3 regions of the Pseudomonas sp. MBLB4136 genome follow, and region 3 is predicted to be linked to each of the others. Evidence: predicted binding sites of a transcription regulator. Region 3 holds the regulator's gene; each other region holds the start of a gene.
The links. The regulator sigma-54, encoded in region 3, starts transcription at its own class of promoters, with help from an activator protein. The targets are predictions, from matches to a motif close to ANTGGCATNNANNTTGCTNT.
Positions count from the first base shown of each region.

Region 1: ACSX1D_RS13980 (flagellar basal body rod protein FlgF) is a predicted target of sigma-54. The motif match lies at 4,300-4,319, and genes of this name have one in related genera.
Region 2: ACSX1D_RS13855 (flagellar hook-length control protein FliK) is a predicted target of sigma-54. The motif match lies at 5,330-5,349, and genes of this name have one in related genera.

Region 1 is NZ_CP196713.1:3,103,833-3,110,882, forward strand. It holds gene flgJ (flagellar assembly peptidoglycan hydrolase FlgJ) at 1-774, opposite strand, end outside; gene ACSX1D_RS13965 (flagellar basal body P-ring protein FlgI) at 785-1,882, opposite strand; gene flgH (flagellar basal body L-ring protein FlgH) at 1,897-2,616, opposite strand; gene flgG (flagellar basal-body rod protein FlgG) at 2,671-3,456, opposite strand; gene ACSX1D_RS13980 (flagellar basal body rod protein FlgF) at 3,503-4,240, opposite strand; gene flgE (flagellar hook protein FlgE) at 4,453-5,760, opposite strand; gene flgD (flagellar hook assembly protein FlgD) at 5,803-6,468, opposite strand; gene flgC (flagellar basal body rod protein FlgC) at 6,490-6,933, opposite strand; gene flgB (flagellar basal body rod protein FlgB) at 6,948-7,050, opposite strand, start outside.
Region 2 is NZ_CP196713.1:3,080,148-3,087,197, reverse strand. It holds gene fliG (flagellar motor switch protein FliG) at 1-129, shown strand, start outside; gene fliH (flagellar assembly protein FliH) at 133-930, shown strand; gene fliI (flagellar protein export ATPase FliI) at 920-2,281, shown strand; gene fliJ (flagellar export protein FliJ) at 2,282-2,731, shown strand; gene ACSX1D_RS13870 (STAS domain-containing protein) at 2,858-3,163, shown strand; gene ACSX1D_RS13865 (SpoIIE family protein phosphatase) at 3,169-4,878, shown strand; gene ACSX1D_RS13860 (Hpt domain-containing protein) at 4,910-5,263, shown strand; gene ACSX1D_RS13855 (flagellar hook-length control protein FliK) at 5,385-6,647, shown strand; gene fliL (flagellar basal body-associated protein FliL) at 6,945-7,050, shown strand, end outside.
Region 3 is NZ_CP196713.1:3,734,368-3,741,417, forward strand. It holds gene ACSX1D_RS17000 (KdsC family phosphatase) at 1-235, shown strand, start outside; gene lptC (LPS export ABC transporter periplasmic protein LptC) at 244-813, shown strand; gene lptA (lipopolysaccharide transport periplasmic protein LptA) at 800-1,342, shown strand; gene lptB (LPS export ABC transporter ATP-binding protein) at 1,345-2,070, shown strand; gene ACSX1D_RS17020 (RNA polymerase factor sigma-54) at 2,204-3,712, shown strand; gene hpf (ribosome hibernation-promoting factor, HPF/YfiA family) at 3,902-4,210, shown strand; gene ptsN (PTS IIA-like nitrogen regulatory protein PtsN) at 4,226-4,690, shown strand; gene rapZ (RNase adapter RapZ) at 4,702-5,559, shown strand; gene ACSX1D_RS17040 (HPr family phosphocarrier protein) at 5,572-5,844, shown strand; gene pmbA (metalloprotease PmbA) at 5,920-7,050, opposite strand, start outside.

The DNA of each region.
Region 1 (7,050 bases), 630 kb from region 3:
GCCGGTCTCCAGCGCGGCCTGGGCCACCAGGTAGCGAGCCTCGACGCCGAGCTTCTCGGCGGCCTTCTCGGCCATCGGCAGCATCGCCGCGACGAACTCCTGGGGCGAGCTGAACACCGACTTCGTCGTGCCCAACTGCCGACCGCTGATGGCGTCGCTGTCGCTCAGGCTCAGGGCCTTGTCCCTGGGCGCGGCATAGGTCGTGGCGGCGATCCAGTCGGCCTGCGCCAGAGGCTGGCCGTCGGCGCCGCCGGTCGACGGCAGGATGCCGGCCAGCAGGCGGTCGCCCAGCTTGCCCGGCAGTGCCAGACGGCGCTGGTTGATCAGGACAGCGTCATCGCGCGCGCCGTCGACCTTGGCCAGTGGCTTGCTTGGCGCACTCGGCGCCGGGGCCGCGACCTGGGCGAACGGGTTGGCCCGCTCGCTCGGCCCCTTCATCTTCGACATCTGCCGCTCCAGCACGTCGGCCAGGCCGAGGCCACGCTGGTTGGTCGACAGGGTCACCGACAGCTGCTGGTCGTACATGTCCTGGTAGGTCTTGCTCTCGTTGCTGTTCATGAAGTTGCCTTCGCCGAACACCTCGTTGGCCGAGCGCATGGCCTTGAGCATTTCATTGAGGAACAGCGACTCGAATTCCTGGGCGACCTTGCGGATGTTCTGTTCGCTGTCGCCGCCGACCTTGAACTGGTTGAGGCGGTTCAGGTCGGTGAAGGCGCCGCTGTCCAGCGGGCTTTTGCCGTTGCCGAGCAAACCGGCCGAGAGTCGAGAGTCCATGGTCGCCTCCTTAGATCACGATCAGGTCGGCCTGCAGGGCGCCGGCTTGCTTGAGCGCCTCGAGGATGGCCATGAGGTCGGAGGGCGCGGCGCCGACCTGGTTCACCGCCCGGACGATATCGTCCAGGGTGGTGCCGGGGCCGAACTTGAACATCGGCTTGGCCTCCTGGTCGGCGTTCACGCGCGAGCGCGGCACCACCGCGGTCTGACCGCCGGACAAGGCTTCCGGCTGGCTGACGATCGGGTCTTCGGTGATGGTCACGGTGAGGCTGCCATGGGTCACTGCCGCCGGCTGCACCCGCACGTTCTGGCCGATGACGATGGTGCCGGTGCGCGAATTGATGATCACCTTGGCCACCGCCTGTCCCGGGTTGACCTCGATGTTCTCGAGGATCGACAGGTAGTCGACCCGCTGATTCGGGTCCAGCGGCGCGCTGACCCGTACCGAGCCGCCGTCGATGGCCTGGGCCACGCCAGGACCGAGCAGGTCGTTGATCTGGTCGACGATGTTCTTGGCGGTGGTGAAGTCCGGCCGGTTGAGATTCAGGGTCAGGCTGTTGCCCTGATCGAAGCCGCTCGGCACCGGTCGCTCGACCGTGGCGCCGCCGGGGATGCGCCCGGCCGACGGCACGTTGACGGTGATCTTCGAGCCGTCGCCGCCTTCGGCGTCGAACCCGCCGACCACCAGGTTGCCCTGGGCGATGGCGTAGACGTTGCCGTCGATACCCTTGAGCGGGGTCATCAGCAGGCTGCCGCCGCGCAGGCTCTTGGCATTGCCGATCGAGGAGATGGTGATGTCGATGGTCTGTCCCGGTTTGGCGAACGCCGGCAGGTCGGCGTGCACCGACACTGCGGCGACGTTCTTCAACTGCACATTGCCGCCGGCCGGCACCTTGATGCCGAACTGCGCCAGCATGTTGTTGAAGGTCTGCACGGTGAACGGCGTCTGGGTGGTCTGGTCGCCGCTGCCATTGAGGCCGACCACCAGACCGTAGCCGATCAGCTGGTTACTGCGCACGCCCTGGATACTGGCCAGGTCCTTGAGCCGCTCGGCCTGAGCGATGCCGGCCAGGAGCAGCAGGCAGAGGGTCGAAATCAGTCGCTTCATGGTCGGCTACCTGCTTAGAACGGGAACAGCGGGCTGAGGAAGAAGCGGTCCAACCACCCCGGCTGGCTGGCATCGGCGAAGGCGCCGGTGCCCGAGTAGGTGATGCGCGCGTCGGCGATACGCGTGGAAGAAACGGTGTTGTCCGTGCTGATGTCGTCGGCCCGCACCAGCCCGGCGATGCGCACCAGTTCGTCGCCGGTGTTGAGGGTCATCCACTTCTCCCCGCGCACGGCCAGGATGCCGTTGGGCAGCACCTCGGCGACGGTCACGGTGACCGAGCCGGACAGGCTGTTGCCCTGGGCCGCCTTGCTGTCACCCTTGGTGTCGCGGTTGGCGCCGTACTCGGCACTCAGGCCCAGATCCTCGGCGCCGAGCGGGTTGAGGATGTTGCCGGAACCCGGATTGCGCATCGATACGCCACCGCCGAACAGCGAGGTCAGGCCGATCTTCGCGCTGCTGTCCTTGGATATCTGCGAGCCGGCATTCTTGCTGGCCTGGGTCCGCTCGTTGAGGGTGATGGTGATGATGTCGCCGACGCGGAAGGCCTTGCGGTCGCCGTACAGGTTGTTCTCGAAGCCGGCCTGGTAGATCGAGCCGTTGTTCTGCGCCGCCGGCAGCGGTGTGCGTGGCAGCACCGGCGCGTAGTAGGGGTCGTCCGGCTTCGGCGGCGGCGACACACAGCCGCTCAGGGCCGTCACCACAAGCATCGAGAGCACTAACATCAGCCGGTTCATAACCACTACCTCACGGCGTTACATGGAGGACCTGGGCCGCGGCCCGTCCGGGTCTTAAAGATTCTGAGTGACGAAGGACAGCATCTGGTCGGCGGTGGAGATGACCTTGGAGTTCATCTCGTAGGCGCGCTGGGTGGTGATCATGTTCACCAGCTCCTCGACCACGCTGACGTTGGAGTTTTCCAGGGTGTTCTGCAGGGTCGTGCCCAGGCCGTTGAGGCCCGGCGTACCGACCTGCGGCGCACCACTGGAGGCGGTCTCCAGGAACAGGTTGCTGCCGATCGCTTCCAGGCCCGCCGGGTTGATGAAGTCGGCGGTCTGCAGGTTGCCGACGATTTGCGGCTGCGGGTTGCCGGCGGTGGTCACAGAGACGGTGCCGTCCTCGCCCACGGTGAAGGTACGCACCTCGTTGGGCAACACGATGGCCGGCTCCAGGGCGAAACCATTGGAGGTGACCAGCTGACCGTCTGAGTTCAGATGAAAGCTGCCGTCACGGGTGTAGCCGACGGTGCCGTCGGGCATCAACACCTGGAAGAAGCCGCGACCATTGATGGCCATGTCCAGGGGCTGCTCGGTGGTCTGCAGGCTGCCGGTGGTGAAGATCTTCTGCGTGCCGACCACGCGCACCCCGGTGCCCAGCTGCAAGCCGGACGGCAACTGGCTGTCCTGGCTGGACTGGCCGCCTGGCTGGCGACGCACCTGGTACAGCAGGTCCTCGAACTCGGCGCGATCGCGCTTGAAGCCGGTGGTCGAGACGTTCGCCAGGTTGTTGGAAATGGTGGTCAGGTTCATGTCCTGGGCGGACAGACCGGTTTTGCTGACCCACAGTGCCGGAAGCATATTCATTCTCCTCGGGCGCCGTTATCACGGCGCCGCGTGCTGGTAATTAGCTGATCTGCAAAACCCGCGCCATGGCCGACGCATTGTCTTCGGCGGTGCGCATCATCTTCACTTGCAGTTCGAACTGACGGGACAGGGAGAGGATCGCGGTCATCTCTTCCACCGCGTTGACGTTGCTCGACTCGAGAAAGCCCGAGGTCACCCGCACCGTGGCATCGGCCAGCGGCTGCGGCCCCTTGAAGCGCATCAGGCCGTCTTCGCCCTTCTCCATCTGCTTGAGATCGGGGTTGACCAGCTTCAGGCGGTCGACCTCCGCCAACACGTTGGGCGCCTCGCCGAGGGCGCGGATGCTGATGGTGCCGTCCTGGCCGATCTCGATCTTCTGCTCCGGCGGCACGGCGATCGGCCCGGCGTTGCCCATTACCGGCAAGCCGCTGCCGGTGCGCAGCATGCCCAGGGCGTCGATGTTGAGGCTGGCGGTGCGCACGTAGGCTTCGCTGCCATCGGCCGCCTGCACAGCCAGCCAGCCTTCCCCGCCGATCGCCACGTCCAGGTCGCGACCGGTCTCCTGCAGGGCGCCGGGGGTGAAGTCGGTCCCAGGACGCTCGCTCATGGCGTAGACCCGCGCCGGGAAACTGTCGCCGAACACCGGCATCGAACGCGCCTGCTCGAAGTCGCGGCGAAAGCCGGTGGTCGAGATATTCGCCAGGTTGTTGGCGTGGGCGCGCTGGGCCAGGGTGTTGTTCTGGGCGCCGGTCATGGCGACGTACAGCATCTTGTCCATGGTTTCCTCCGAGGTGGGCTTGCCGCCCGCCGCTCTATGCAGTGCTCTATGCAATGACTACAGCAAGCGCCGTGCCAGCCTCGAAATAAAACAATAAACAACTGATAAATAAGGATTTTTAAAAACAGAAAGGGCTCCAGACGGAGCCCTTCGAACGCCTTTCGGCGAGCCATTGCCGCCAGCGGCAATGGCTCTTGCCGACCTGCTGGCTATCAACGGATATTGATGATGGTCTGGGTCACCGTGCTCTCGGTCTCGATGGTCTTGGCCGCGGCCTGGTAGTTGCGCTGGGCGACGATCATGGCAACCAGCTGCTCCGACACATCGACGTTGGAGTCTTCCAGGGCCCCGGATTGCAGGGCGCCGAGGGTGCCGCTGCGCGGCGTACCGATCACCGGCTCACCCGACTGGAAGGATTGTGCCCAGGCGCTCTTACCCACCGGCGTCAGCCCCTGCACGTTGGCGAAGTTGGCCAGCACAATCTGCCCCTGAACCGCCGACTGGCCGTTGGTGTAGCGGGCGAAGATGATCCCGCCGTCATCGATCTCCAGCCCGGACAGCTGACCGGTGGTGAAGCCGTCCTGACTGACACTGTTGACGGCGAAGGAGCTGGCAAACTGGGTAGAGTTGCGCATATCGACCGACAGTCCGGCCGGCGCCCCATTAGCGCCGTTGGCCGACCAGACCGGCGGCACCGAATTATCCGCCGCGGCAGGCACCCAGCCTGCGAGGGTGAAGCGTCCGTCCGGCGCGACGGCGAAGTCGGTGGAGACCAGGCTTGTAGGGTCCAGCTGACCGCTGGCGGTAAAGCCCATGCTCAGCGAATAGGGCACCGTGGAGGCTGGGTTCGCGGGGTTGCGTCCGTCGATCAGCACATTCATGTTCCAGGTATTGGCGCCGCTCTTGACGAAGTACTGGGTCATGACATGGGCGTTGCCCTGGGTGTCGTAAATATTGGTCGAGGTCGCCGAGTTGTAGGTGTTCGGATCTGCCGGATCGAATGGGGCGGTAGCCGGAATCGCATTGGTCGCGTTGAGGTTGAACGACTGAGTCAGGGTACCTGAGGCCTGCGGCGCCTGTCCGCCGGTCTGGATACGCAGATCGCTGATCACGCCATTTTGCAGGTTGTTGTTGGCGTTGACCGCATAACCCTGCAAACGATGGCCGAAGTTGTTCACCATGAAACCTTCGCGATCGACGCCGAAATAGCCGGCCCGGGTGTAGCTGACCTCGCCGTTGTTGCTGGTGCGGAAGAATCCGTTGCCGTTGATCGCCAGGTCCAGGGCGTTCTGGGTGTAGTTGATGTTGCCTTGGTTGAACAGCTGCGCCACGTTGCTGAGTTGTACCCCCGCGCCCTGCTGGTTGCTGCCCGTGCCCTGCACCGAGGCGGCATACAGGTCGCCGAACTCGACACGCGACTGCTTGAAGCCAACCGTACCGGCGTTGGCAATGTTGTTGCCCGTGACATTGAGGTCATTGGTCGCTGCACGCAGGGCACTCAGACCGACATTGAACGACATGGGAATCTCCTCGCCGGAACCCCGGCAGTAAAAATCTGTGAACTACTGACCGATGACCTGCACCTGGGACAGCGGCACGCTGCCGAGCCCCGCCAGGTTGAGTGTCAACTCGCTGCCACCCAGGGTGACGCTGTCGACGTTGGCCGGCAGCATGGTGTAAAGCCCCTTGCTCTCGCCGTTGTAGCTGGCTTGCGCCTCGAATCGATAATTGCCGGGCGGCAACAGATTGCCGCTGGCATCCTTGCCGTCCCAGATGAAGCTGACATTGCCGGCCTGCTGCTCGCCCAGATTGATCCGGCTCACCGCCGCGCCCGACTTGTCATACACGTTGACGTAGACGTTGCTGCTGCTGGTCGGCAACTCCAGGCTGGCCTTGAAGCTCTGGCTGGTATCGACCAATGCCCGGTCGGTCGGCACTATGACCTTGCGCCCCACCAGGGAGGAGGCCTGCAGCGCCTGGGACGACTGGTAGCCGGACAGCAGCGAGCTCATGCTGCTGTTGAGCTTCTCTACCCCTTCGACCGTACTGAACTGCGCCAGCTGGGCGATGAACTCGCCGTTGCTCTGGGGCTCAAGCGGGTTCTGGTTGTTCAACTGCGTCACCAGCAACTTGAGGAACTCGTTCTTGCCGAGCTCCTTCTTCTCGCTGACGTCCTGCTTGATCTGATACTGATCGAGTGCGGAACTGACACCACTGACACTGCTCATCCTTTATTCCTCGCTAGTGGCTCACTGACCCAGGGTCAGGACGCGCTGCATCATTTGCTTGGCGGTGTTCATCATTTCCACGTTGGTCTGGAATGCGCGACTGGCCGAGATCATGTCGGCCATTTCCTCGACCACGTTGACATTGGGGTAGTACACATAGCCGTTTTCATCGGCGGCCGGGTGGGTCGGCTCGTAGCGCGGCGTCAGCTCGCTCTGATCCTCGACGATACCCAGCACCTGCACCCCGCTGCCGGCCTGATCCTGATCGGCGAACAGCGAACCCCGGTCGCCATTGAGCGACTGCTGGAACATGGTGGCGAACACCGGATGACGGGCCCGATAGGTCTGCTCGATGCTCGAGGACACCGTCTCGGCGTTGGCGATATTGCTGGAAATGGTGTTCAGACGAGTGCTCTGGGCGCTCATGCCGGTTCCGGCGATATTGAAGACACTGGCGAGTGACATGGCATCGGACTCCTTTAGTCGCCGCGCAGGGCGCTGACCAGCCCTTTGAACTTGCTGTTGAGGAAGGTGAAGCTGGCCTGGAAGCTCACCGCGTTCTCCGCGTAGCTGGCCTGCTCG
Region 2 (7,050 bases), 650 kb from region 3:
GAGGCCAAGGGGCCAGTACGGGTCAGCGACGTCGAGGGCGCACAGAAGGAAATCCTCACCATCGCCCGGCGCATGGCCGAAGCGGGGGAGATCGTTCTCGGTGGCAAGGGCGGCGAGGAGATGGTCTAAGCCATGGCGGACAAGCAAGGGGCCAGCGAGCTGATTCGCGCCAAGGATCTCGGGGCCTTCGATCGCTGGGCCTTGCCCAGTTTCGATGATGGCGCAGAGACGGCCGAGCAGGTCGCCGAGGCGCAGGCAGGCGAGGAGCAAGCTGCCGAGAGCCAGGCCGATGTCGAGGACGTCCCCCTGGAAGACGTCAAGCCCTTGACGCTGGACGAGTTGGAGGCCATCCGCCAGGAGGCCTACAACGAGGGCTTCGCCACTGGCGAGAAGGACGGTTTTCATGCCGGGCAACTGAAGGCCAAGCAGGAGGCCGATGCGGCCCTGGCGGACAAACTGGCCGTTCTGGAGCGCCTGATGAGCCAGCTGTTCGAGCCGATCGCCGAGCAGGATCAGCAGCTCGAGATCGCCATGGTCAACCTCGTCAGCCATATGACCCGCCAGGTGATCCAGCGTGAGCTGAGCAGCGACTCCAGCCAGATTCGCCAGGTCCTGCGCGAGGCGCTGAAGTTGTTGCCGATGGGCGCCGGCAACGTGCGCATCCACCTCAATCCCCAGGATTTCGAGGTGATCAAGGCCCTGCGTGAGCGCCACGAGGAGAGTTGGCGGATTGTCGAGGACGACGCCATGCTGCCCGGCGGTTGCCGGGTCGAGAGCGAGCACAGCCGCATCGACGCGAGCATGGAGACGCGCCTGGAGCAGGCGCTCAAGCAACTGTTCGAGCAGCAGCGCGAACAGGTCACCAATCCCGTGGAGGCCGATCTGCAGATCGACCTGGACGCCACGCCGGAGTCGGCCGATGCGCCTTGAGCGCACCAGCTTCGCCAAGCGCCTGTCCGGCTACAGCGAGGCCGTGCAGCTGCCGGTGCAGCCGGTGGTGGAAGGGCGTCTGCTGCGCATGGTCGGCCTGACCCTGGAAGCCGAAGGTCTACGCGCCGCCCTCGGCAGCCGCTGCCTGGTGATCAACGACGACAGCTATCACCCGGTGCAGGTCGAGGCCGAGGTGATGGGTTTCTCCAACGGCAAGATCTACCTGATGCCGGTCGGCAGCCTGGCCGGCATCGCCCCGGGCGCCCGCGTGGTGCCGCTGCCGGACACCGGACGCCTGCCGATGGGCCGCTCGATGCTCGGCCGGGTGCTCGATGGCGCCGGCCGCGCGCTGGACGGCAAGGGCGGGATGAAGGCCGAGGACTGGGTGCCGATGGACGGGCCGACGATCAACCCGCTCAAGCGCCACCCGATCGACCAGCCGCTGGATGTCGGCATCCGCAGCATCAACGGCCTGCTCACGGTCGGGCGCGGCCAGCGCCTGGGCCTGTTCGCCGGCACCGGCGTCGGCAAGAGCGTGCTGCTGGGCATGATGACCCGCTTTACCGAGGCCGAGATCATCGTGGTCGGGCTGATCGGCGAGCGGGGTCGTGAGGTCAAGGAGTTCATCGACGAGATCCTCGGCGAGGAAGGGATCAAGCGTTCGGTGGTGGTCGCCTCGCCGGCCGATGACGCGCCGCTGATGCGCCTGCGTGCGGCCATGTATTGCACGCGGATCGCCGAGTATTTCCGCGACAAGGGCAAGAACGTCCTGCTGCTGATGGATTCGCTGACCCGTTTCGCCCAGGCCCAGCGCGAGATCGCCCTGGCCATCGGCGAGCCGCCGGCGACCAAGGGCTACCCGCCATCGGTGTTCGCCAAGCTGCCCAGGCTGGTCGAGCGCGCCGGTAATGCCGAGGCCGGTGGCGGCTCGATCACCGCCTTCTACACGGTATTGAGCGAGGGCGACGATCAGCAGGACCCGATCGCCGACGCCGCGCGCGGGGTGCTCGACGGCCATATCGTGCTGTCGCGGCGCCTGGCCGAAGAGGGGCACTACCCGGCCATCGATATCGAGGCGTCGATCAGCCGGGTGATGCCGCAGGTGGTCACGCCCGAGCACCTGCGTCAGGCCCAACGTTTCAAGCAGCTCTGGTCACGCTATCAGCAGAGCCGCGACCTGATCAGCGTCGGCGCCTACGTGCCGGGTGGCGATGCCGACACGGACCTGGCCATCGCCCGCCAGCCGGTGATGGTCAAATACCTGCGCCAGAGTCTGGGTGAAAGCGAAGATCTCGAGCGCAGCAGCGCCCAGCTGGCGGCCACCTTCAATCCAGCGGCGCCCGGAGGCTAAGTGTCGAGCAGCCGTGCCGCGCGCCTGGCGCCGGTGGTCGTCATGGCCGAGCGCGCCGAGCGTGAGGCGGCCGTGCTGCTGGGGCGGGCCCAGGGCCAGTTGCGCCAGGCCGAGGTCAAGCTCGGCGAGCTCGAGCACTACCGTGGCGATTACCAGCAGCAATGGATCAGCGAGGGCCAGCGCGGGGTGTCCGGGCAATGGCTGATGAATTACCAGCGCTTTCTCGCCCAGCTGGAAACCGCCATCGGCCAGCAGCGCCAGAGCGTGGACTGGCACCGCGCCAACCTGGACAAGCTGCGCGACACCTGGCAGCAGCGCTACGCCCGTCTCGAGGGCCTGCGCAAGCTGGTCCAGCGCTACCTCGACGAAGCCCGTCAGCTCGAAGACAAGCGCGAGCAGAAACTGCTCGATGAGCTTTCGCAGCGTCTGTCAGCGCGCGACTCAGGTTGATTGGCAGTTGCCGCTGGCGGTTCTGGGTGCTACATCTAATCCCTGCGGGTTGTGCATAGGGATCGGCGCTTCGCCGATATTCAACCGGTGCGCTATCGACCGTGTCGCTGGATAAAGGAGTGATTCATGGCCATCACCTCGCTGCCATCGCCTGATGGGCAAGAGTTGACCATAGTGATTCAAGGACGTTTCGATTTCGGTGCGCATCAAGAGTTTCGTGATGCCTACGAACGCGCCAGTCTCAGTCCCGAGCGCTATATCGTCGACCTCAAGGGCACCACCTACCTGGATAGCTCGGCGTTAGGCATGCTGCTGCTGCTGCGCGACCATGCCGGAGGCGAGCACGCGCAGATTCGCCTGCTCAACTGCAATCCGGACGTGCGCAAGATCCTCGCCATCTCCAATTTCGAGCAGCTGTTCCAGATCGCCTGACGCGCATGTCGGCAATCATCGCGCAGCCGCTATCGATTCTGATCGCCGAGGACAGTGCGGCCGATCGTCTGCTGCTATCGACCATCGTCAGCCGTCAGGGCCACCGCGCCCTGACCGCGAGCAATGGCCTGGAGGCGGTCGAGCTGTTCGAGCGCGAGCGTCCACAGCTGGTGTTGATGGATGCGCTGATGCCGGTGATGGACGGCTTCGAGGCGGCTCGGCGGATCAAGCGGATGGCTGGCGAGGCGCTGGTGCCAATCATCTTCCTGACCTCCCTGACCGAGGGCGAGGCCCTGGTGCGTTGCCTGGAGGCCGGCGGCGACGACTTTCTCGCCAAGCCCTATAACCGGGTGATACTCGAAGCCAAGATCAAGGCGATGGATCGCCTGCGGCGCCTGCAGGATACGGTGCTGCAGCAACGCGACCTGATCGCCAGGCACAACGAGTACCTGCTCAACGAGCAGCGCGTGGCCAAGGCGGTATTCGACAAGGTGGCGCACTCCGGTTGCCTGAATGCGCCGAACATCCGTTACCTGCAATCCCCTTATGCGCTGTTCAATGGCGACCTGCTGCTGGCGGCCTACAAGCCCAGTGGCGGCATGCATGTGCTGCTCGGGGATTTCACCGGGCATGGCCTGCCGGCGGCCATCGGCGCGATGCCGGTGGCCGAGGTGTTCTATGGCATGACCGCCAAGGGCTACAGCCTGGCGGAGGTTCTGCGCGAAATGAACGCCAAGCTCAAGCGTATCCTGCCGGTGGGTATGTTCTGTTGCGCCACCATGCTCTGCCTGAGCGCCCAGCGGCGTGAGGTCGAGGTGTGGAGTGGCGGCTTGCCCGATGGCTACCTGCAGCGTGCCGCTGGCGGCGAGCGCATTGCCCTGGCGTCCCGCCACCTGCCGCTGGGCATCCTCGAGACCCAGGCGTTCGACGACGAGTATCAGGTCTACCCGCTGGAGTTGGGTGACCGGATCTTCCTGCTTTCCGACGGGGTGCTCGAGGCGCGCAACGACGACGGCCAGCTGTTCGGTGAGCAGCGTCTGCTCGAGGTATTTGCCGAGAATTGCGCGCCGGAGCGGCTCTTCGAGCACATTCAGCAGGCCCTGGTGCGCTTTCGCGGCGAGCAGGAAGATGACATCAGCCTGGTCGAGGTCAGTATGGTCGAGGCCGATGCGCTGAGCCGACCGCCCCTGGCGTTTTCCGGCAGCGGGCAGAACAACCCGCTGGACTGGTCGGCGAGTTTCGAGTTTCGCGGCGAAACCTTGCGGCGTTTCAATCCTCTGCCGTTTCTCCTGCAACTGCTGCTCGAAGTCCAGGGCCTGCGCCCCCAGGGGGGCGCGCTGTACAGCGTGCTGGCCGAACTCTATTCGAATGCCCTGGAGCACGGCGTGCTGGGCCTAAACTCGGCGTTTAAGCGCGATGCCGAGGGCTTTGCCGAGTACTACCGGCAGCGCAGCGAGCGCCTGGCCGGACTCGACGAGGGGTATGTGCGTTTTCACCTGCAATTGCGTCCCGAGGCACCGGGTGGCCGGCTCATCGTGCGGGTCGAGGACAGCGGCCCGGGGTTCGATGGGCAGGCGACCCTGGAGCGGCAGATGCGTCTGGATCGCCTCTGCGGACGTGGCCTGGCCCTGGTGCGCCAGCTGAGCGAACGTTGTACCTGGCCGGCCGATGGCCGGGGCGTGTGCGTGGAGTTTTCCTGGCGGGATGAGGCATAATCGCGCTCGTTTCGATCAAGGAGTGACCGGGGTGTCCGATAGCCATCTCGACAGCGCCGTGCAGGCGGTGCTGCAGGACGTCATGGAAGCGGAGTATCCGGTGCTGCTGGATACCTTCCTGACTGATTCCGAGGAGCGCCTGCGCCTGCTGCATAAGGCGGAGCGGGCGGCGGACGCTCAGGCCCTGCGCCAGGCCGCGCACAGCTTCAAGGGCAGCTGCAGCAACATGGGCGCGCCATTGCTCGCCGGCCTGTGCCGGCAGCTGGAGGAGGCGGCGCGGCGCGAGCAGCTGAGCCAGACAGCGGAACTGATCGAGCAGATCGAGCGCGAGTTCGCCATCGTGCGCATCCTGTTCAGGGCCGAGCGTCAGCGTTACCGCCACTAGACGCGTCGCTCGCAGGCCTGGCAGTGGTCGCGCACCACGGACGCCGCCGCGACATACTTTCGAATAGTTGGCCCAGTCCTTGCTGTTACCTAGGCACGACCCATCCGAACGGAGAGTGCCCGTGTCCGTCGCCCCCGATCTGCTCCTCAAACCGGCTGCTGAAGTCAGGCCGAAAACTCCGCCCGCGAAAGCCCCGGCCAAACCGGCCGAGCCTGGCAAGAACGAGGCCTCCAGCTTCGCTCAGGTCTATGCCAAGGAGCGCCAGGCCAACACTGCCGAGCGTACCGACGCTCCGGCCCGGTCCACTCGCGAGACAAAGTCCGACGAGGACGACGCCGGTGAGCCGCAAGGCGCCGCTGCCGCCGAGTCGCCGCCACTTGCCGAAAGCGGCAAGGCTTTGCCGAGCGAGTCGCCGCCGGAGCCGCAAGCCTTCGATCCGCTGCTGCTGATGGGGCTCGTCGGCCAGCAGCCGGGCGCCGACGAAGCCATCGACGAGGTGGCGGAGGCGGATACTGTCATGCCGATGCCCTCGGCCAGCCTGATCGGCTCGGGGCCGGCAAGTCTGACCGAGGCCAGCTTCGACCCCGAACTGGATGCCCTGAACCAGCTGCCGGCCGTGCGCATGGCCCTGGACCTCGGGGCCAAGGCTCAGGCCGGCCAGGTTGAGCAGGCTGTCGCGAGCAATTCGACGGCACAGGCCGTGGTCAATGTCGGCCAGGGCTTTGCCAGCGCCATGGCCGCCATGGGGGCGAAGCAGGCCCAGGAGGGTGGCGCGGAGTCAGTCGAGGTGCCGTTGCTCGAGCTGACCGCCGAGGGCCTGGAAAGCCTGAAGGAGGGGTCGGCTGACAACCGGCCGGAGAACTTCGTCGGCAAGCTCAGCGCGCTGAGCCAGGCAATCGGCCAGCAAAGCGCGCTGACCCCGCGTGCCGCCCTGGTACCGGGGCAGCCGGTGGCGATGCAGCAGGGGGGCTGGAGCGAGGCCGTGGTCGATCGGGTGATGTGGCTGTCGAGCCAGAACCTCAAGTCGGCCGAAATCCAGCTCGACCCCGCCGAACTGGGCCGCCTGGAGGTGCGCATCAACATGGCGCAGGACCAGCCTCAGGTGACGTTCGCCAGCCCCAATGCCGCTGTCCGGGATGCCCTGGAGGGGCAGATGCACCGCCTGCGCGAGCTGTTTGCCCAGCAGGGCATGAACATGCTCGATGTCAACGTCTCCGATCAGTCCTTGAGCCGCGGTTGGCAAGGTCAGGAGGGCAACGGCGGCGGTCGTGGTGGCAATCAGTCGGCGCTCGGCGGCAGCGAAGAGGAGTTCGCCGCCGCCGCGGTCGAGCAGCCTGTTCGGCTCCAGGGCAATCCCCGTGGCCTGGTCGACTATTACGCCTAGGGTGCGCGTCGGCCGCTGAGCGCCGAATCGTTGCTGTAGTCTGTCGTACCGGTGTCCTACACTGCGCCCCGCCCGATAGCCGCAAGGCTGCCGGGCGGGGTCGTTTGCGCGTGACATCGGCCTGTGGGCCTGATATATCCGCTGCCCAGGCCGGCCGCGCGGCCGTAGCCGGTGGCGGCCACGGATGCACTGGCGGCCCTGGGCGGCATGGCAGTACGACCTGTCGACGAGCTGGCATAACACTTGCTCAAACCCCTTTAAAGCGGATTAAACGCCGCTCATTGACGGATTATTGGCATGGCAAAGAAAGAAGAGCCGCAGGCTTCGGCAGACGCCGAGGCGAAACCGGCCGGCAAGATGAAACTGATCATCCTGATCGTCGTGGCGCTGCTGCTGGCCGTGG
Region 3 (7,050 bases):
CGAACTCGGCCTAAGCTATGAACAGGTCGCCTTCCTCGGCGACGACCTGCCGGACCTGCCGGTGATACGCCGAGTCGGCCTGGGCATGGCCGTCGCCAGCGCCGACAGTTTCGTCCGCCAGCACGCCCACGGGGTGACCCTGGCACGCGGCGGCGAAGGCGCGGCCCGCGAATTCTGCGAGCTGATCATGCGCGCCCAGGGCAGCCTCGAGGCCGCCCAGGCCGCCTACCTCTAGAGCCCATTATGCTGCGTAAACTGCTGACACCCGTTCTGTTCACCCTCGCCGCCGCCCTGCTCGCGGCGGTCGGTTACTGGAACATCAACCCCAACAGCTTCTCGGACAGACCGGCAGCGGTGGGCACGGAGAACGCCATCGACTTCTATGTGGTCAATGCCAGCACCGTGCAGTACCAGGCCGACGGCAAGCTGCACTACGAGATGACCGCCAGCAAGCTGGAACACGTCAAGGCCAGCGACATCACGCTTCTGACCGAGCCGAACATGCAGCTGTACCGCGGCAGCGAATACCCGTGGAAGATCCGCGGCGCACGCGGCGAAGTGGCGCCCGAAGGCAAGGAAGTCGAACTGATCGACAAGGTGCGCGTCGAGCGCACCGACGCCAAGGGCCGCCCCACCATCCTCACCACCAGCCGCCTGACGCTGTTCCCGGAGAAGGAATATGCGCAGACCCAGCAAGCCGTTAGAATCGACGCGGCCAATGGGGTGACCACGGCACAAGGAATGAAAGCGTACTTGAATGACGGCAGGATGCTCCTGCTGTCCAACGTAAGAGGCCAGCATGAGGTTCGTTAAAACCCTCCCCCTTCTGCTCAGTTTGAGCGCCGCGCTCGGAAGCGCCTGCGCCTGGGCGCTGCCATCCGACCGTGATCAGCCCATTCGCGTGCAAGCCGACAGCGCCGAACTGGACGACCGGCAAGGCGTGGCCGTCTATCGCGGCGACGTCATCATCACCCAGGGCACCCTGAAGATCACCGGCGACACGGTGACCATCACCCAGAATGCCCAGGGCGACATCGAGATCTTCACCTCGGTCGGCAAGCCCGCCTATTACGAGCAGAAGCCGGCCGCCGACAAGCAGGTCGTCAAGGCCTACGGCCTGACCATCCAGTACTTCGCCGCCAGCGAGCGCATCGTGCTGATCGACCAGGCCAAGGTGATCCAGGAAGGCAACACCTTCGAAGGCGAGAAGATCGTCTATGACACCCGTCGGCAGATCGTCAACGCCGGTCGCGCCACCGGCACCAAGGTGTCCACGCCGCGCCCACGCATCGACATGGTGATCCAGCCGAAGAACAAACCAGCCGACCAGCAGGCGCAGTAGCGATGGCCACTCTGAAAGCCCAACACCTGGCCAAGAGCTACAAAGGTCGCCAGGTCGTCCGCGACGTCAGCCTGAGCATCGACAGCGGGCAGATCGTCGGCCTGCTCGGCCCCAACGGTGCCGGCAAGACCACCTGCTTCTACATGATCGTAGGCCTGGTGCGTGCCGATCAGGGCCGCGTGCTGATCGACGACCACGACGTCAGCCATCAACCCATGCATGGCCGTGCGCGCGCCGGCATCGGCTACCTGCCCCAGGAGGCCTCGATCTTCCGCAAACTCAGCGTGGCCGACAACATCATGGCCGTCCTCGAGACGCGCAAGGACCTGGATCGCGGGGCACGCCGGGATGAGCTGGAGAACCTGCTGCAGGAGTTCCACATCAGCCACATCCGCGACAACCTCGGCATGAGCCTGTCCGGCGGCGAACGGCGGCGCGTGGAGATTGCCCGGGCGCTGGCCACCGCCCCGAAATTCATTCTGCTCGACGAACCCTTCGCCGGGGTCGACCCGATCTCGGTCGGCGACATCAAGCAGATCATCCATCACCTCAAGGCCAAGGGGATCGGCGTACTGATCACCGATCACAACGTCCGCGAGACCCTGGACATCTGCGAGACGGCCTACATCGTCAGCGATGGCCAGCTGATCGCCGAAGGCGATGCCGCCGCCATTCTGGCCAACCAAATGGTCAAAGAGGTTTACCTGGGCCACGAATTCCGTCTCTAGCGGCGGCTTTTCTCCACCGCACTGCAGCTAATGCTAGGCAAAACACTCGGAAGCGGGCATATAATTTGCTTCCTTGCGGCGCTTCGGCGCCCTGTAGTGGATTGCGCACAGACGCCGGTATAAAAGGTCTGCAATGAAACCATCGCTAGTCCTGAAGATGGGCCAGCAGCTGACGATGACCCCGCAGCTGCAACAGGCCATTCGCCTACTTCAACTGTCCACCCTGGATCTGCAACAGGAGATCCAGGAGGCCTTGGAGTCCAACCCGATGCTCGAGCGCCAGGAAGACGGCGACGACTTCGACAACTCCGATCCCCTGGCCGATGGCGCCGACAACCCCTCCCCTGCCAGCAAGCAGGAAGAGCCCTACCAGGAAACCAGCTACCAGGAAACGTCGCAGACGGTGGACAACCTGGAGGACGGCGAATGGAACGAGCGCATCCCCAACGAGCTGCCGGTCGACACCGCCTGGGAAGACGTCTATCAGACCAGCGCCAGCAGCCTGCCGAGCAATGACGACGACGAGTGGGACTTCACCACCCGCACCTCCAGCGGCGAGAGCCTGCAGAGCCACCTGCTCTGGCAGCTCAATCTGGCGCCGATGTCCGACAAGGACCGACTGATCGCCGTCACCCTGATCGACTGCATCAACGAACAGGGCTACCTGGAAGAGAGCCTGGAGGAAGTGGTCGAGGCCTTCGACCCGGAGCTGGACATCGAGCTCGACGAGGTCGAGGCGGTGCTACACCGCATCCAGCAGTTCGAGCCCGCCGGCATAGCCGCCCGCGACCTGCGCGAATGTTTGCTGCTGCAGCTGCGCCAGTTGCCGCCCAAGTCACCCTGGCTGGCCGAAGCCCAACGCCTGGCCGGCGACTACCTCGACCTGCTCGGCAGCCGCGACTACAGCCAGCTGATGCGACGCATGAAACTCAAGGAAGACGAGCTGCGCCAGGTCATCGAGCTGATCCAGAGCCTCAATCCGCGTCCCGGCTCGCAGATCCAGTCCGGCGAGCCGGAGTACGTGGTGCCGGACGTCATCGTGCGCAAGCACAACGAACGCTGGCTGGTCGAGCTCAACCAGGAAGCCATGCCCCGCCTGCGGGTCAATCCGCAGTACGCCGGCTTCGTCAAACGTGCCGACTCCAGCGCCGACAACACCTTCATGCGCAATCAGCTGCAGGAGGCGCGCTGGTTCATCAAGAGCCTGCAGAGCCGCAACGAAACCCTGATGAAGGTCGCCACCCAGATCGTCGAGCACCAACGCGGCTTCCTCGACTACGGCGACGAGGCGATGAAGCCACTGGTGCTGCACGACATTGCCGAAGCGGTCGGCATGCATGAATCGACCATCTCGCGGGTCACCACGCAGAAATTCATGCACACCCCGCGCGGCATCTACGAGCTGAAGTATTTCTTCTCCAGCCACGTCAGCACCGCCGAGGGCGGCGAGTGCTCGTCGACGGCGATCCGCGCGATCATCAAGAAACTGGTGGCCGCGGAAAATGCAAAAAAGCCGTTGAGTGACAGCAAGATCGCTGGTTTACTGGAGGCACAGGGCATTCAAGTGGCCCGCCGCACGGTCGCCAAATACCGTGAATCCCTCGGTATAGCGCCCTCCAGTGAGCGCAAGCGGTTGATGTAAGGCGGCACTCAACGGAAGACAGGTCAACACACAACGCAGCACAGCTCGCAATACTCCCTGCAGCGACCAGAGCGGTCGCGCCGGATAGCGACATGCCGGGTTCGGTGGGTCCGAGTCTTCCACGCCAAGGTGTTCCCGCGGCAGGCAGCACTGCCTGTCTCTTACACACGGCAACAAGGAGAAAGCGGTATGCAAGTCAACATCAGTGGACATCAGCTGGATGTGACCGACGCCCTACGCGACTACATCGACGAGAAACTCAATCGATTGGAGCGCCACTTCGACAAGATCACCAATGTGCAGGTCACCATGGAGGTCGAAAAGCTCAAGCAGAAGATCGAAGCGACCCTGCACATAGCCGGCGGCGAAGTGGTCGCCAACGCCGAACATGACGACATGTACGCAGCGATCGACCTGCTCACCGACAAACTCGACCGACAACTCATCAAGCACAAGGAAAAGCAGCTCGAACGCCAGCAGGGCGCCATGGCCCGCTGACCTCGCTCACCTCCCATGATCCGACTTGAAAACATCCTGACCCCCGGCCGTTCCCTGGTGAACGTGCCGGGCGGCAGTAAGAAACGCGTACTCGAACAGATTGCCAACCTGGTGGCGCGCGAGCTGCCCGACCTGGCCGGGCAGGACATCTTCGAGAGCCTGATCGCCCGCGAAAAACTCGGCTCCACCGGATTCGGCAACGGCATCGCCATTCCGCACTGCCGCCTGGCGGGCTGCAATGCGCCGATCAGCGCCCTGCTGCGCCTGGATGCGCCGGTGGATTTCGACGCCATCGACGGCGCCCCCGTCGACCTGCTGTTCGTCCTGCTGGTGCCCGAGGCCGCGACCGACGAGCACCTGGAACTGCTGCGCCAGATCGCCAGCATGCTCGACCGCGGCGACGTGCGCGAACGCCTGCGCCAGGCGCAAAGCAACGACTCCCTGTATCAGGTCGTGGTGGACGTTCAAAGCAGCCGTTAGGACTTTTCCCCATGCGCTTGATCATCGTCAGCGGTCGCTCCGGTTCCGGCAAAAGCACCGCCCTCGATGTCCTCGAGGACAACGGCTTCTACTGCATAGACAACCTCCCCGCCGGCCTGCTCCCCGAACTGGCCGAGCGCGCCCTGCTGCACACCGAGTTGCTGCATCCCCAGGTGGCGGTATCGATCGATGCGCGCAATCTGCCCAGCCAGCTCAAGCGTTTCCCCGAACTGCTCGACGACGTGCGTGCGCGCCACATCCAGTGCAACGTGCTCTACCTGGACGCCGACGAGGAAACCCTGCTCAAGCGTTTCTCCGAGACCCGTCGACGGCACCCGCTGACCAACGAGAGCCGCTCCCTGGCCGAGGCCATCGCCGACGAGTCCCTGCTGCTCGGGCCGATCATCGACCTGGCCGACCTGAAGATCGACACCACCCACCTCAACCTCTATCAGCTGCGCGACATGCTCAAGCTGCGCCTGCTCAACCAGCCCGAACCCGGCACCGCCTTCCTGGTCGAATCATTCGGTTTCAAGCGCGGCATGCCAGTGGATGCCGACCTGGTGTTCGACGTGCGCTGCCTGCCCAACCCCTACTGGAAGCCGGAGCTGCGCGACCACTCCGGGCTCGACCAGCCGGTGGTCGAGTACCTGTCGGCGCAAGCCGATGTCGAGGAGATGTACCAGGACATCCTCACCTACCTGAACAAATGGCTGCCACGCTTCGCCGCCAGCAATCGCGCCTATGTCACGGTGGCGATCGGCTGCACCGGCGGCCACCACCGCTCGGTGTACCTGGCCAACCGCCTGGGCGCGACCCTGAAACCCATCCTGAAGAACGTCCAGGTTCGCCACCGCGACCTCAGCTAAGGAACTTCCGCGATGCCCTCCTGCGAAATCACCATCATCAACAAGCTGGGCCTGCACGCGCGCGCAGCGGCCAAGTTTGTCGGCGTGGCTGGGCGCTACCCCTGCAAGGTCAAGGTCGGCCGCGCCCCGGAAAGCCTGGTGGACGGCAAGAGCATCATGGCGGTGATGATGCTGGCCGCCGGCAAGGGCACGCCGATCCACCTGCACACCGAAGGCGAACAGGACCACGACGCCCTGGAGGCGCTGGTCGCGCTGATCAACAACTACTTCGACGAAGGCGAGTAGCCAACCGCCCAACGCAAGAGGGGCTGTCCGTTGCAGCGGACAGCCCCTCTTGCGTTGCGAACGTGCGGCGACGCTTCAGCTGCCGGCCACGGTCATGCGCTCGATCAGCACCGAGCCGGTGCGGATATTGCTGCGCAGCTCCAGATCGTTACCCACCGCGACTATCTGCTTGAACATGTCGCGCAGGTTGCCGGCGATGGTCACTTCCTGCACCGGGAACTGGATCTCCCCGTTCTCCACCCAATAGCCGCCGGCGCCACGCGAGTAGTCGCCGGTGACCATGTTCAGGCCATGGCCCATCAACTCGGTAACCAACAGGCCGCGCCCCATCCGCTTGAGCAGCGCCTGCTGGTCCTCGTCGCCGTGGCTGACGAACAGGTTGTGCACGCCACCGGCATTGGCCGTGCTGGGCATGCCCAGCTTGCGCCCGGAGTACGTACCGAGCACGTAGGACAGCAGCTCGCCGCCTTCGACGAAGGACTTCGCGTAGGTCGCCAAACCGTCACCGTCGAACGCCGCGCTGCCCAGCGCACGGGGGATGTGCGGGCGTTCGTCGAGCTTGAGCCAGCCCGGGAACAGTTGCTGACCCAGGGCGCCCTCGAGGAAGGACGACTTGCGGTAGAGGTTGCCGCCGGAGATCGCCGAAAGGAAATGACCGAACAGGCCGGTCGCCGACTCGGCGGAAAATAGCACCGGCACCTCGCAGGTCGGTACCGGGCGCGCGCCCAGGCGGCTGACCGCACGCTGCGCGGCGCGCCGGCCGATGTCCGCGGCATCGGCGAGCAGCTCGCCCTGACGGTTGACGTCATACCAGTAGTCGCGCTGCATCTGCCCGCCGTCTTCGGCGATCATCACGCAGCTCAGGCTGTGGCGGGTACTGGCATAGCCGCCGACGAAGCCGTGACTGTTGCCGTACACGCGGCAACCCTGGTGGGTATTGAGGGTGGTACCGTCGGCATTCTTGATCCGCTTGTCGGTGGCGAAGGCCGCCGCCTCGCAGCTCAGGGCCTGCTCGATGGCCTGCTCGGGGCTGATCGCCCAGGCATGGTAGAGGTCCAGTTGCGGCAACTCACGGGCCATCAGCGCCGCATCGGCCAACCCGGCGCACTCGTCTTCCGAGGCATGCCTGGCGATCGCCAGGGCCGCCGCCACGGTTTCGCGAATGGCCGCCTCGCCGCTGGCCGAGGTACTGGCCGAGCCCTTCCG